Regions from separate parts of the Halomonas sp. R57-5 genome, predicted to be linked through region 2. Evidence: predicted binding sites of a transcription regulator. Region 2 holds the regulator's gene; each other region holds the start of a gene.
What was found. Region 2 encodes LexA, which represses DNA repair genes until DNA is damaged. Its sites were predicted from a motif close to TACTGTNTANNTANACAGTA; they were not measured.

Region 1 (3,808 bases), 670 kb from region 2:
CGTCATCGTTGTTGAGGGTGGGCAGTGTTTCGAAGACGTACTGCAGGTACTCGTAGGGCGAGAGGCCATTGGCCTTGGCGGTTTCGATCAGGCTGTAGATCGCCGCGCTGGCCTGAGCACCGCTCGGGGTGTGGCTGAACAGCCAGTTCTTGCGTCCCACCACGAACGGGCGGATAGCGTTCTCTGCTGGGTTATTGTCCAGCGGGATCAGGCCATCGTCCAGGAACCGGGTCAGGCGGGGCCACTGATGATCCAGGTAGTGAAGGGCTTTCCCCAGTGCGCTTTTGGGCAGCACCTGGGCCAGTGACTTGTCGAGCCAGGTGCGCAGTTGATCGATTAATGGGCGGCTCTTCTGGTCACGCAGCGTTTGACGCGCCTCAGGCGCCAGGGCCTTGGCCTGCTTTTCCACGCCATACAGTTTGCGTATGCGCTTGCAGCTCATCGGTAGACAGTCCTGACAAGTCAATGAATTGCTCGTCAATTGAGTACACCGATATTGGGCCGGTATGGGCCTGCATGGTGGACACAACCCGTCGCGACATCTAGCCAAACAGGGCATAGGCCGAGCTAAGCAGCACTGTCTGTCGACGGACATCAGGGGAGAGCTGGAAGGCGGGCAAGCCATTAGGCACGCCAAGGGCTTTCAATTCATTTGACCTAGCGACGAGGCATCCCTCGTTCGAGGATAGGACACCGACAGGGCGCCCGCGCAGCTCGGGCATGAAAACGCGAAAACAGCTGACGTAAAAGTTATTGCAATCACAGTGGCCAATCATCACACACCTCTACGACGATGCGTATGGACGTTGTGAGTGACGACACCCCATGTCTCGCAATCGGTTCCAATGAGAGCGATCGGATGGTAGGCCGGGTTACCTGGCAATAGCGCTGGCTGACCATGCCATTTGCCAAGCTGCTTGCAAGTAAGCTCGCCATCCAGACACACCACGATAATGTCTCCGTCCACTGGCTCCAGCGAGCGATCGACAATGAGCAAGTCCCCATCGTAGATGCCGCATCCCTCCATGCTGTCCCCCTTCGCACGGCAGAAATAGCTGGCGCTTGGGCGAGGTATCAGGTGCTCGGTAAGGTCGAGGATGCGATCGACCTCAGCCTCGGCATGGATCGGAAAGCCAGCCCTGACCTCGCCGGCCATCAGGGGGAGGGGATACCGCGAGCTTTCGGAGGACAAGCCCAGGATGGCAATGTGTCCGGCCAGTTGGCCGCTTCCGTTAGCGGTTCCTTCAAATCGTGGTGTGCAAACCATGAGGCAACTCCTTGTACTGTACAGTCATACTGTATCGAAGGAAATCCAGCCCCACTGCAAGCCAATGAACCTTCCCGAGAACCGAATGAGTATTCACCTTACGCAAAATGTGGCCTCACGCGGAAGAGAAATAGTGATTTTATCTAGCCGCTAATGGAAAACCCGCCATCAACGGGTAAGGCAACGCCTGTAACGAAATCAGAAGCAGAGCTGGCCAAGAAAACTGCGACACCGGCAAAATCACTGGGTAGGCCCCATCGCTTAGCAGGGGTTCGATCGATAACACGCTGATGTAAATCTTTCACCTGGGAGCGTGTCTCTCTTGTCATCTCCGTATCTACCCATCCTGGCAAAATAGCATTTACTTGAATATTCTTATCAGCCCAAGCTGCGGCAAAAGATCGACCCATCTGTACAATACCTCCCTTGCTAGCGCCATAAGGCACGCTTAAAGGCATTCCAAAAATAGATAACATCGAGCCTATATTAATAATTTTACCACCACCTACTTCAACCATATAAGGGTATACGTGATGAGAGCAATAAAACGCACCAGAGAGATTGACATCAATTACGCTACGCCATTCATCAACAGAATATTCCTCAGGGGGTTTGCGGATAGCAATACCAGCATTATTCACGAGTATATCAATACGACCAAACTCTTCTGCCACAACAGCAAGCATCGCTTTACATGAAAGCTCATCTGCTACGTCAACCTCAATCCCCAACACCCGCCCCCCTAGTCGAGAGAGTCTTTCAACAGCTGATTTATTCTTATCTTTCTGACGTCCCGCTATCACAACCGTAGCTCCGTATGAATGCAGCGCAGAAGCAATACCGAACCCTAGGCCTCCATTCCCACCAGTAATAACAGCAACACGACCTTCCAAGCTGAAAATATTCATAGATTACTCCTGTATCAGGGCGAAGCAATGGAAGATTTATCATGGCCTATAACGAGTTAGCCCTATCCCACCAGCTATCATCGCAGCAGAAACAAAGCGCCAAACACCAAAGCCCTCTTTAAGAATGAAAGTAGAAATAAGAGCAGCGAAAAGCACGCTGGTTTCTCTCAAAGCTGAAACCATACCAAGCGGTGCATATGCCATAGCCCAGATAACTATCCAATACGCTCCAACCTGCATGCCACCACCAATGCTTACCGAAACGATATTATTGCGAATCACCTCTAAGATTAATTTGTGCTTCCATGTCATAGCAATAATAAAAGTTAGCAAGCCGTTACCTATAGTCAATAAAACAGCAAATCCGAACGCTGAACCAGCTTGACGTGCACCAATTCCATCAACGAGGGTATAGGACGCAATAAAAAAACCAGTGCCTAAGGCGGTAAAAATTGCTCGCGGGTTCTGGGTAATCCCGGTTTTAGCATCGAGTGCTAGAGCCATGACGCCAACGGAAAGGAGTAAAATGCCAATTAAAATTGGAAAGCTTAATGCTTCGGAAGCAAACAAAGCTGCGCCTAATGTAACGAGTAATGGCGCCGAACCACGAGCAATGGGATACACTTGCCCATAATCCCCAAATTTGTAAGCCAAAGGAAGGGAAAAATGATAGGCAGTATGTATTAAGATTGCCACACATAAAAGTGGCCAGCTTTCAGGGGAGGGGATAGTAACGAAAGGTAAGGCAACAAGGGAAAACAAACTGCCCATAAAGGTTATTAACGCCATAACTGCAATTTTGTCTCCACCTACCTTTACAAGGGCATTCCAGCCAGCATTTAGCATGGCAGCAAACAACACTACAAAGGTTATCTCGATTTCCATTTAATATCCTCATGAAAATACATGCTCGTTAGCTTGGTTTAAGTATAGCAGGTGCTAGCCAGGCACTTTGTTGTGTAATGCTATAAAATCTTTAGCTTGCATCGCTGCACGTCCTACAAGCGCCCCATCAACGTTAGCGATCGATAAGATCTCTTCAGCGTTGTCTGGGTTGACAGAGCCACCGTAAAGAAGTCGAACAGAGTTAGCTGGCGAGCCCAGCAACCCAACAAGTTCGTTTCGTATAAAAGAGTGTGTCGAGGCTATATCCTCACGCGTAGGGGTCAACCCTGTACCAATCGCCCAGATTGGCTCATAGGCTATTACGAAGCTTTCGGAACCTGCAGCTTCAGGAAGGGAGCCTTTTAGCTGCTTCGATAAAACATCGAGAGTCTTTCCGGCTCTGCTATCTTCTAATGTTTCGCCGATGCAGATCACAGGCACCAGACCTGCTCGCCATGCGGCCTCAACCTTACTATTAACAATGATGTCCGTTTCGCCATGATCAATGCGGCGTTCTGAGTGGCCAACAATCACGTAGGTAGCCCCGGCATCCTTTAGCATTTCAGCGGAAATATCACCGGTGTGAGGACCAAATACCTTTATGGCACAATCTTGGGCGCCGATACGGACAGGCGAATTGGTTAGACATTCGCTTGCTTGATAAATAAGTGTTGCTGGCACAAAAATAATGGCCTCGGCCTCCGATGGATGTTTTTTTAAGCCTTGCCCAATAGCAGACAGCTCAGAC
Region 2 (5,438 bases):
TGGAGTCGCCCACCACTAAATCCACTGGGGCGAGCGCCTTGAATTGGGTCGCGCTTATCGGCGTGCCGATGATCGGTTCAGGGTCGAGTTTCCAGTCGCCGGTATGTAAGACGCGGTAGCCACCGACGCTCATGATCAACGCACAGCTTTCGGGTATAGAGTGCGTTAACAGCAAATAACGCAGCGTGAACGGCCCGCTTTCCAGCGCCTCGCCAGGTTCAATAACATGGATGGCCGCGCTGCTAAGCTGATGCTCGGCAAACTTCAGTCGCAACAGCCCAGCCGCTAGCGGGGTGGCATAAATAGGGCAGTTCCACATCGGCCAAAGCCAGGCAGCTGCACCAATGTGGTCTTCATGGCCGTGGGTGATAAAGAGCGCTTTGGGCACGATCCCCAGTGCTTTCGGTGTATCGAGATTGGGTACCTGCAGTGGAGAGTTGGGAAGATCCTGACGGATCATCATGCCGCAATCGACGGCTATCCAGTGATCGTCGTAGCCGTATAGCGTTAGATTCATTCCAATCTCACCGCATCCCCCCAGCGGCAACATGCGCAGCGGTGGACGACGACGGGGACGAATTTGAACGCGTGGTGAATGCATCTGTTATGAAAAACCTAAAAAGTAGTGACTTAACTATACGGGAAGGCAGGGGCGGCTAACAATCTTCCATGCCCTTCCGATACACTATGCGACCTAAGCCGCTGGTTTGTCATAATTAACTTAGCAATAGGTCAAGAGTAGCTCACATGTCTCATTATTATCGTTTAGTGGTTTCCTGTCCTGACCGGGTGGGGATTGTTGCACGGGTATCGAGCTTTATTGCCCAGCAGGGCGGCTCCATTACCGAAGCCAGCCAGCACTCCGATTTAGAAACCGGCTGCTTTTTTATGCGCTACGAAATTCTGGCGGATTCGGTCGGTATGTCGGTGGAAGCCCTGCGCGCGGCGTTCGAGCCGGTGGCCAGCGAATTCAATATGCAGTGGTCCCTGGTGGATACCCAGCTGCGTCGGCGTGTGGTGCTGATGGTGTCGCGGGAGTCGCACTGCTTGGTCGATCTACTTTACCGCTGGCAGGCGGGTGAGCTGGATTGCGATATTGTCGGTGTTATCTCCAACCATGACGATATGCGTTCGCTGACCGAGTGGTACGGCATTCCTTACCACCACGTCCCGGTAGACCCCGAAAATAAGCAAGCGTCGTTTGCCAAGGTACAGGCCGAAATCGATAGCGCTCGCGCTGACTGCGTGGTGCTGGCGCGCTATATGCAAATACTGCCCCCCGAGCTGTGCGCGCGCTATGCGGGACGAGTGATCAATATTCATCACAGCTTTTTGCCCTCCTTTGCCGGGGCAAAACCCTACCACCAGGCATACCAGCGGGGCGTTAAGCTGATAGGTGCTACTTGCCACTACGTGACCGAGGAACTCGACGCAGGCCCCATCATCGAACAGGATATTCATCGCGTAAGCCACTGCCATACGCCCACTGACTTAGTACGTTTTGGCCGTGACGTTGAAAAAGCCGTACTTGCTCGCGGTTTGCGCTGGCACTTAGAGGATCGCGTGCTGGTCCACGGCAATAAGACAGTGGTCTTTAGTTAACCCTCATCAACCTGAGAGGCCGCCATGTCGTTTGCGCAAAGTGTATTAGCACCCTGGGCGCTGCTGCTCACCTGGCTACTCTCGTTAGCAGTGATCGCGTGGGCACTTTGGGGGCGGCCCTGGCAGGTGTTAATAGCGGATACCGCGCTTCAGCACCGCTGGCTGGGCGCCACGCTGGCGGTGATGCTGATGTGGCAGCTGCGTGCGCAGGCGGTTGATTGGCTAACGCTGCACCTTGTTTTCACGGTTTTAATGACACTCGTTTTTAAAGCGCCATTGGCGCTGATTAGCAACGTGCTGATTAATATCGCCATGGTGGTAATTGGGCGCAATGAATGGCTGCTGCTGGGGGCAAACGTGCTGGTTACCGGTGTCGTCCCGGCGGCCGTCATTGGCACGGTATGGCGGCTGGTAGATCGCCGCCTGCCGGATAACCTGATGGTGTTTTTGTTTGCCTGCGGCTTTTTTGGTGCGGCGCTGGCAACGCTGGGAGGAGGGCTGGCAGCGGTGCTGCTGATCATCGTTGCGGGGACTGACCCTGAGGCGATTTATCTCGCCCAGGAGTATGCGCGCTTCTTACCGCTGTTAATGCCTTCAGAGGCGTTTATCACCGGCATGCTGCTGAGTATTCTGCTGGTTTATCACCCCCATTGGGTGGCCACCTTCAATGACCACCGCTATATCGATCTGCAGTAGGGATGGCCAGGGCGGCGACTAGCCGAGTGCCTGGCCGTTGCCGCCACGAATCACACCAACGCCGACGCCTTCGATATCGAGCGACTGGGAGCGCAGGTCGATTTCAATGGGCGCAAAGTCAGGGTTCTCGGCAAATAGCGTCACTTGGTGGCCCTGGCGCTTGAAGCGTTTAACCGTTACTTCATCCTCTAGGCGTGCCACTACAATCTGGCCATCGCGTACCCGGTCGGTACGGTGAACTGCCAATAAATCCCCTTCCAAAATGCCAATATCCTTCATCGAAAGGCCGCGCACGCGCAGCAGGTAGTCGGCTTTGGGGGTAAAGTACTCGGCTGGTAGCGGGCAGTAACGGTCAATATGTTCAGCGGCCAAAATGGGGCTGCCTGCGGCCACTTCACCGATCACGGGTAGGCCCGTTGGCAGCGTTTCAACGTTGGCTGCGGGTAAGGCGGTGGCAGCACTCTCCATGACTTCTTGCGGTTCCTGGTTGGGCAGGCGGATACCGCGAGAAGTGTTGCGAATAATGCGAATAACGCCTTTGCGTTCCAGCGCGCGCAGGTGCTCTTCGGCCGCGTTGGGGGAGCGGAAGCCAAGCGCCTTGGCAATTTCGGCGCGGGTAGGAGGGTAGCCAAATTCGCCCATCGTTTTAACGATAAAATCGAACACGTGCTGTTGGCGAGCGGTTAGCGGACGCGACATACCAGACTCCATAAATAGTGAATAGACAGTAACAAATTAAATGGCAACTTAATCAATCAGTGGTTAAGTATACAGTATGTTCCTCTGTCCAGTATATGCCTTGTCAGTGGCTATCTTCGATGTCTATGCAATTTTTCTAATCGTTTGAAACTAAGCTTCTGCTTATTTAACGGGCTGTATTTTGTTAATAAATCAAGCGTTGAGACCGCCATGGTTATGGCATAGTATTTTGCTATGTTTTAAACACCTGTTTCCCTGGAGAGCGACATGGCTCAATCTGATACGGTGACCCGTATACTCGATACTGCCGAGGTGCTGTTTGCAGAGCGGGGTTTTGCCGAAACTTCGCTGCGCAACATCACTAGCAAAGCGCGCGTCAATTTAGCCGCTGTGAATTACCATTTTGGCTCCAAAAAAGCCTTGATTCAGGCCGTCTTTGCCCGCTATTTGGACCCCTTCACCCAGCGTTTTCACACCGCCCTTGATGAGCTGGAAGGACAGCATGCTGGGCGGGTTATTGAGCTTGAAACCCTGCTCGAAACCATGGCAACCACCGTTCTTGCAGTGCCCGCTGAACGCAATAGTTTAAAAGTGTTTATGCGCTTGCTCGGCCTTGCCTACAGCCAGGCACAGGGGCATCTTAGGCGCTATATCCAGCAAGAGTATGGCGATGTGTTTACCCGCTTCACCGAGCTGGTGCGACAAGCCACGCCGGACCTACCTGACGCGGAGCGCTTTTGGCGGCTACACTTTATGCTTGGCACGGTAATATTTACCCTGTCCGGCCTTGATGCACTGCGTGATATCGCTGAAAAAGATTATCACGAACAGGTTTCAGTACGTGATTTAGTCAAGCGATTGCTGCCGGTCGTTGTGGCGGCCATGAATGCACCGTTACCGCTCGCCCTTGAAGAAGCCAAGCCAGAAGAAGGAAAACATGCGAACGCCTACGCTAGCTGAGCTACCCCCGGCTGAGAATATCTGGCTGGAGATTGATACTACCCAGCAGCTGCTGCGCTGCTGGCGAGGGCCGAAAGTGCTCCATGAGTGTGCGATCTCATCCGCTGCCGCCGGTGTCGGGGAGCGTAATGGTAGTGGTAAAACCCCCTACGGCTGGCACTATGTGCGCGCCGCCATTGGCGGTGATATGCCCGACAACGCAGTGTTTCGAGGCCGCCGCTGGACAGGCGAGACGTTTTCATCCGCGCTAGCCGAAGCGCATCCAGAGCGTGACTGGATTTTGACCCGCATTCTGTGGCTTTGCGGATTAGAAAAGGGCGTGAACCGCGGCGGTCAGGTGGACTCGCAACGGCGCTATATATACCTGCACGGCACACCGCCTGACGAACCCATGGGCGTTGCGGCCTCCCACGGCTGCATTCGTTTACGTAATAGTGATTTGCTAACCCTCTTTGCGCTCGCGTTACCGGGCACCCCGGTTTGGTTGCACGGCGGACGGCAATCCTTTGATTGATAAGTTTTTGACACCGCTAGACGATCGTCTAGAATCATCGCCCCTTTTCATGGACCTATCACGATGACTCAACCGTTAGGCCCGGTCATGCTTGACCTTGAAGGCCCAAAATTGACGGCGGCAGAAAAACGCCTGTTGCTGGAACCGACGGTAGGGGGCGTTATTCTATTTGCCCGCAATGTCGAAAATGGCTACCAGGTGCGCCAGCTGTGCAGCGATATTCGCCGCGTGCGGGCTGATTTACTGCTCGCAGTGGATCAGGAGGGCGGTCGCGTTCAGCGTATTAAAGAGGGCTTAACACGCCTGCCTGCCATGGCGCGTATCGGCGAGTGCTACCGCGCTTCCCCGGAAGACGGTCTGGCGTTAGCCAAGGACGCCGGTTGGCTGTTGGGGATGGAGATGGCCGCCTGCGGGCTGGATCTTAGTTTCGCTCCGGTATTGGATGTTGAGAGCGGCCTCTCCAGCGTTATTGGTGACCGCAGTTTTAGCAGTGATCCCCAGCACGTGGCCCAGCTGGGCAGCGCCTTTATTCAAGGGCTTCACGATGCCGGTATGGCCGCAGTGGGCAAGCACTTCCCCGGCCATGGTGGGGTGGCGGCGGACTCCCATGTTGCCCTACCGATAGACGGTCGCCCGCTAGACGTGATTAAACAGCACGATCTTGTGCCCTTTACCCAGTTAGCCTCGCAGTTAGATGGGGTCATGCCTGCGCATGTTATTTACTCCGCTTTCGATACACGCCCCGCAGGATTTTCACCCAATTGGTTGGGTATGTTACGGGAGTCGCTAGGCTTCAAAGGCTGCATTTTTTCTGATGATCTGAGTATGGCGGGCGCCCACGAAGCGGGCGAACCCAAGGCGCGTGCCCAAGCCGCGCTCGCAGCAGGCTGCGATATGCTGCTGGTGTGTAATGACCGAGCCGCCGCGCTTGAGGTCATGGAGGCGTGCCAAGGGATCAATAACAAGC
Region 3 (5,438 bases), 1.8 Mb from region 2:
CGATACGGGGCTGGATCTTGAGCTATTGGAAGATATTGCCGGTTATTTCCGCGAAGTGCGCAAGAAGTACGCTGCTTTTGAAGGTTCGCTGCGTGGTATTGATTCGCGCATTCTGATTGCTCAGGTGCCGGGCGGCATGCTGACCAATATGGAAGGCCAGCTCAAAGAGCAGGGCGCGGGCGACAAGCTGGACGACGTGCTGAGCGAGATTCCCCGCGTCCGCGAAGACCTTGGCTTTATTCCGCTGGTAACGCCCACTTCGCAAATTGTCGGCACCCAGGCGGTGATGAACGTGATGATGGGCGAGCGCTATAAGTCGATCTCCAAGGAAGTTCAGGCGCTGCTCAAAGGTGAGTACGGTGCCGCGCCAGCGCCCTTCAATGCTGAGCTGCAAAAGCGCGTGCTGGAAGGCGGCGAGCCGATTACCTGTCGCCCGGCGGATAATCTTTCGCCCGAGATGGACAAGCTGGCCACCGAACTGAAAGACAAAGCCAGCGCTGAAGGTATCCGCTTGGCCGAAGGTAAGCGCGAAGTGGATGACGTACTGACCTATGCCCTGTTTCCGCAGATTGGTCTGAAGTTCCTTAAAAATCGCGACAATCCCGACGCCTTTGAGCCTGTCCCCCAAGCAGCTGAAGCAAGCGCCGAAAAGACACCCGCCAAGGTGGAAAGCAAAGCGCCGGTCGCTAGCAGCGGCCCGGAAACCTATACCGTGAAACTCAACGGCAAAGCCTTCGTGGTAGAGGTCTCTGAAGGCGGTGAGCTGGGCGAAGTGCAAGAGCAAACTGCCTCTGGCACGGCGTCGGCCCAGCCATCCTCTAGCGAAGCGCCTGCGCCGAGCGGTGGCGGTAGTGGAGAAAGCATCGATGCCCCGCTGGCCGGTAATATCTTCAAGGTGAATGTACGCCCCGGCGACAACGTCGCAGAGGGCGATGTGGTGATCATCCTTGAAGCGATGAAAATGGAAACCGAAGTGCGTGCCAGCAGTGCAGGCACTGTGTCTAAGGTTAATGTCAGCGAAGGCGATAGCGTCGCCGTAGGCGACACGCTGATCGAGCTCTAAGGGCCCAATAATGGATAAATTAGTAACGTTATGGGAAGGCTCGGGGCTGTACAACCTGGAGCTTGGCCAAGCGGTGATGATGGTCGTGGGGCTACTGCTGCTCTACCTGGCGATCTATAAGAAGTTTGAGCCGCTGCTGCTGGTGCCTATTGGCTTTGGCGGCATTCTCGCCAATATCCCTGAGGCCGGGCTGGCCATTTCAGCGCTCGACCAAGCGATTGAGGTTGCCAAGCCTGCAGTGCTGCAGCAGATGGCGGCAGCGCTGGGTGCAAACCTCGATCCGCTATCGAACTTAGACGCCTGGCGGGAGTCGTTAAAATCACTAGCCCATGAGGGGGCTGCGCCTGATCAGGTGCGTGCTGCACGGGATATCGCCATGAACGTTGGGTACGGCGATGGCATGCTTTATAGCTTCTACAGTGTGGCGATTGCCTCGGGTATTGCTCCGCTGATTATCTTTATGGGCGTGGGCGCCATGACCGACTTCGGCCCGCTGTTGGCCAATCCACGTACGCTGTTTTTAGGTGCAGCGGCTCAGTTCGGTATTTTTGCCACTCTGTTTGGCGCCGTGTTGCTCACCTCAATGGGGGTGATGGACTTCTCGCTTAATCAGGCCGCCGCCATTGGTATTATTGGTGGCGCCGATGGCCCGACCTCCATCTACGTCTCCAGCGTGCTGGCGCCGGAGCTGCTGGGGGCTATCGCCGTGGCCGCCTACGCCTATATGGCGTTGGTGCCACTGATTCAGCCGCCGATTATGCGTCTGTTGACCACCCAGAAAGAGCGTGAGATCAAGATGACTCAGCTGCGGCCGGTCTCCAAGCTGGAAAAAGTGGTCTTCCCACTGGTGCTGTTGATTCTGGTCGCGCTGTTTCTGCCCGATGCCGCTCCGCTGCTGGGCATGTTCTGCTTCGGTAATCTGATGCGCGAGTGCGGTGTGGTAGAGCGCTTGTCGGATACCGCGCAAAACGCCCTGATTAATATCGTCACGATTATCCTCGGCCTGTCGGTAGGCTCCAAGCTGATGGCTGAGAGTTTTCTGTCGTTCGAGACGCTGGGGATATTAGGCTTGGGGATTGTTGCCTTTGGCATTGGCACGGCCGCCGGGGTATTGATGGCCAAGCTGATGAACCTGATGAGCAAAATGCCCATCAACCCCTTGATCGGCGCCGCGGGGGTATCTGCTGTGCCGATGGCCGCGCGAGTGGCTAACAAGGTGGGGCTTGAGGCGAACCCGCATAACTTCCTGCTGATGCACGCCATGGGCCCCAACGTGGCGGGTGTGATTGGCTCGGCAGTCGCCGCAGGCGTAATGATCAAGTACCTGGGGTAACGCTTAAGGCAGGTGTTCACCGCCTGTTTTAATAGTGGGTCAACAGAGCGCGGCATACTGACACTTTCGGTATGTCGCGTTTTTTATAGGCGTGTTGTTTAGTCTAGAGGGGATGTTGAGTATAGATGGGTGCTCTAGCCAGGGAGCTAGTCAGTGATAATATGGATAGCACTTTTTAAACGGTTTTCCAGTGGAGTAAGATCAAATGGGCAGTCCCGTGGCCAGCCAATGGTCAGGCGCACGCCATCACCATCATAGTCGGCTTGCTCAATAGGGATCGCACTTTCTTCGCACCAGGCGCGGGCAATCGCTTCATTAGCAAAGGTGAGTCGCAGGGTGTAGCTGTTGCGCTCAACCACTTCCCGTGTAGGTAGCGTCTCAAGGGCATGGCTAACCGCCTGGGCGTAGGCGCGGGCTAAACCTCCGGTGCCTAGCTTGGTGCCGCCAAAATAACGAATCACCACACAGCCAATCTGGCCCAGTTGGCTGCCTTGGAGAACCTGGTACATGGGTCGGCCAGCGGTGCCGCCTGGCTCACCATCATCGGAAAAGCCAATCAGATTTTGCTCGCCGGGTGGCCCGGCAATATAGGCAGTGCAGTGGTGGCTGGCATTAGGGTGCGCGGKTTTTGCCGCATTCAACAGACTAGTGAATGCATTGATATCTGGGGCGTAGCAGACCCAGGTAATAAATTGGCTCTTTTCGACTTCAATGTCAGCCGTATGCCATGACGCAGGGAACAGCTCGGGAACCCGATAGCGCATTAATGCTCCGTGAAGGTAGTCTCACTTTTCACACCCATTACCATGCCGAGCACCTGAATATCCCGGTTATGCAAAAAAAGCGCKGGCTGCTGAGTATCCTCTGGCCATAGCTCAACGCCAAAGCGGCTGATAGAGAGCTGCTTCAAGGCTATTGTTTGCTGGTTAATTTCGGCAACGGCGGTTTCTATCTGGGTATCGTGTTGATAGCGCCGGATAATAATGACATCGCCATCGAATAAGTTGCAATCACACAATGCATTGCCGCGCACTTTGAGCGCATAGGTATTGCGTCGGGTAACGTTAGCTGCCATCGCATAGGGACGTGGTACTGCTTGCATGTGGCCGAACGTAGCGGTAGGTGATGCCATCGATAGGGTCATTATGAAATCTCCATTGCATGTTCTTTCATACAGTGGTTTTTAGTATAGACCTGTTTTTGCATACAGTGCTAGCAGTAATTAGTCTTAACCCTCTTTGATGGAGATCACGCTGCGACCCAGCGCCGCATTGTGTGAGTGGCGAGCAAGGGGCTTTACGTGTAGAGTTCGACGCAAAATCAATATGCCAGGAGAGACGCTTGAGCCTGTGTCTACAAGCCCGACAGCTTGCCTGTGAACGCGACGACCGCTGGCTGTTTCAAGGGCTGGATCTAGATATTCGCAGCGGTGAAATTGTGCGTATCGAGGGGCCCAATGGCAGTGGTAAGACCAGCCTGCTGAAAATCCTCTCCGGGCAGCTCAGTGACTATCAGGGCGAGCTTTTCTGGAATGGCGCTGCGATGAAAGAGGCGCGTGAACATTTCCTCGCTAATTTGCTCTATTTAGGGCACGCCCCAGGTATTAAGTTGGGGCTTTCCCCGTTAGAAAACCTGGCATGGTATCAGGCGCTCAGCGGGGAAAACGGTAACGAGGATCAGCGCCTGGACGCCCTTGAGCGGGTTGGCCTGGCAGGTTTTGAAGATGTGCCTGCAGGGCAACTCTCTGCTGGCCAGCAGCGTCGCGTGGCGCTGGCACGCTTAACGCTGACGCCCCGGTCTCTCTGGGTGTTGGATGAACCTTTTACCGCGATAGACCGTCACGGCGTCGCTGAGCTGGAAAGGCAGCTTGTGGCCCACGCTCAGGCGGGGGGCTGKGTGCTGGTAACGACACACCACGAATTGACCGCCTCACCGTTGTTGAGACGGATATCCCTCGGGTAAAGGAGAAAGGGTTGCACAGCTCTTTACATGGCGCTTCACACAGCTCTTCACAAGCTTCAGATGCCACCCAACAGGTGCTAGCAGTGCCACTGCGTGAGCACAAAGGTGGCTTGATGATCGCCGTGAAGGCCACGCTAGTGCGTGACTTAACGCTGTTGCTGAGGCGCCGTGGCGAAGTGCTCAACCCGCTGGTGTTTTTTGCCCTGGTGATCACGCTGTTTCCGATCGCGATTTCGCCCGACCCTGAGCTGTTAGCGGTCATTGCGCCGGGTTTGCTGTGGGTGGCGGCGCTGTTAGCCGCGCTGCTGTCATTAGACAGCCTGTTTCGTAGCGATTATGACGATGGCAGTCTGGAGCAACTGTTATTGGCGCCGCAGCCGTTAGCCGCGCTGAGTTTGGCCAAAGTGGCCGTGCACTGGCTGCTGACCGGCCTACCGTTGGCGCTGATGGCGCCGATATTGGGTATTATGCTGGCGCTGCCAGCGGGTAGCTACGCCGTGCTGGCGCTGTCGCTTGCCCTGGGCACGGCAAGCTTGAGCTTGATTGGCGCGATTGGTGCAGCGTTAACCGTCGGCTTGGCGCGGGGCGGGGTGCTGCTCTCGCTGCTGGTGCTGCCACTGTATATCCCGGTGCTCATTTTTGGCGCCGGTGCGGTGCAGGCAGCCATTTTCGGAGACGGCGTCGCTGCCCATCTGGCTATCCTGGGCGCGCTGCTCGCTGCCTCACTCATGTTGGCGCCGTGGGCGATTGCCGCATCGCTGCGTATCAGTATCAACGGTTAAGGACAGGACACGCTATGTGGGCCTTTATACATAAATTGGGATCACCCAAGTGGTTCTACACCATTAGCGCCAAGCTGCAGCCCTGGTTCTGGGCCGCGGCGGTGCTGTTATTGGTCGTTGGCTCGCTGTGGGGGCTAGCGTTTGCCCCGGCGGATTACCAACAGGGTAATAGCTTCCGGATTATATACGTCCATGTGCCTGCGGCCTTTTTAGCCCAATCCATTTTTATCGCCATGGCGGTCTCCGGCCTGGTGTTTATGGTCTGGAAAATTAAAGTCGCTGATATGGCGGCAGCGGT

Region 1: the regulator LexA is predicted to act here: its motif matches at 1,282-1,301, upstream of HALO_RS07960 (LexA family protein).
Region 3: the regulator LexA is predicted to act here: its motif matches at 3,589-3,608, upstream of HALO_RS19025 (LexA family protein).

The regions. Positions count from the first base shown of each region.
Region 1 is NZ_LN813019.1:1,748,014-1,751,821, forward strand. Features, by position in the region: gene HALO_RS23720 (hypothetical protein) at 1-15, shown strand, start outside; partial or broken gene HALO_RS07950 (IS66 family transposase) at 1-427, opposite strand, end outside; gene HALO_RS23500 (Y-family DNA polymerase) at 543-776, opposite strand; gene HALO_RS07960 (LexA family protein) at 776-1,267, opposite strand; gene HALO_RS07965 (SDR family NAD(P)-dependent oxidoreductase) at 1,411-2,175, opposite strand; gene HALO_RS07970 (EamA family transporter) at 2,215-3,060, opposite strand; gene tpiA (triose-phosphate isomerase) at 3,115-3,808, opposite strand, start outside.
Region 2 is NZ_LN813019.1:2,421,374-2,426,811, forward strand. Features, by position in the region: gene HALO_RS11140 (ribonuclease J) at 1-517, opposite strand, end outside; gene purU (formyltetrahydrofolate deformylase) at 748-1,602, shown strand; gene HALO_RS11150 (energy-coupling factor ABC transporter permease) at 1,627-2,298, shown strand; gene lexA (transcriptional repressor LexA) at 2,317-2,997, opposite strand; gene HALO_RS11160 (TetR/AcrR family transcriptional regulator) at 3,265-3,957, shown strand; gene HALO_RS11165 (L,D-transpeptidase) at 3,935-4,471, shown strand; gene nagZ (beta-N-acetylhexosaminidase) at 4,535-5,438, shown strand, end outside.
Region 3 is NZ_LN813019.1:4,185,014-4,190,451, reverse strand. Features, by position in the region: gene oadA (sodium-extruding oxaloacetate decarboxylase subunit alpha) at 1-1,063, shown strand, start outside; gene HALO_RS19035 (sodium ion-translocating decarboxylase subunit beta) at 1,074-2,396, shown strand; gene HALO_RS19030 (IMPACT family protein) at 2,543-3,160, opposite strand; gene HALO_RS19025 (LexA family protein) at 3,160-3,540, opposite strand; gene ccmA (cytochrome c biogenesis heme-transporting ATPase CcmA) at 3,738-4,358, shown strand; gene ccmB (heme exporter protein CcmB) at 4,472-5,140, shown strand; gene HALO_RS19010 (heme ABC transporter permease) at 5,155-5,438, shown strand, end outside.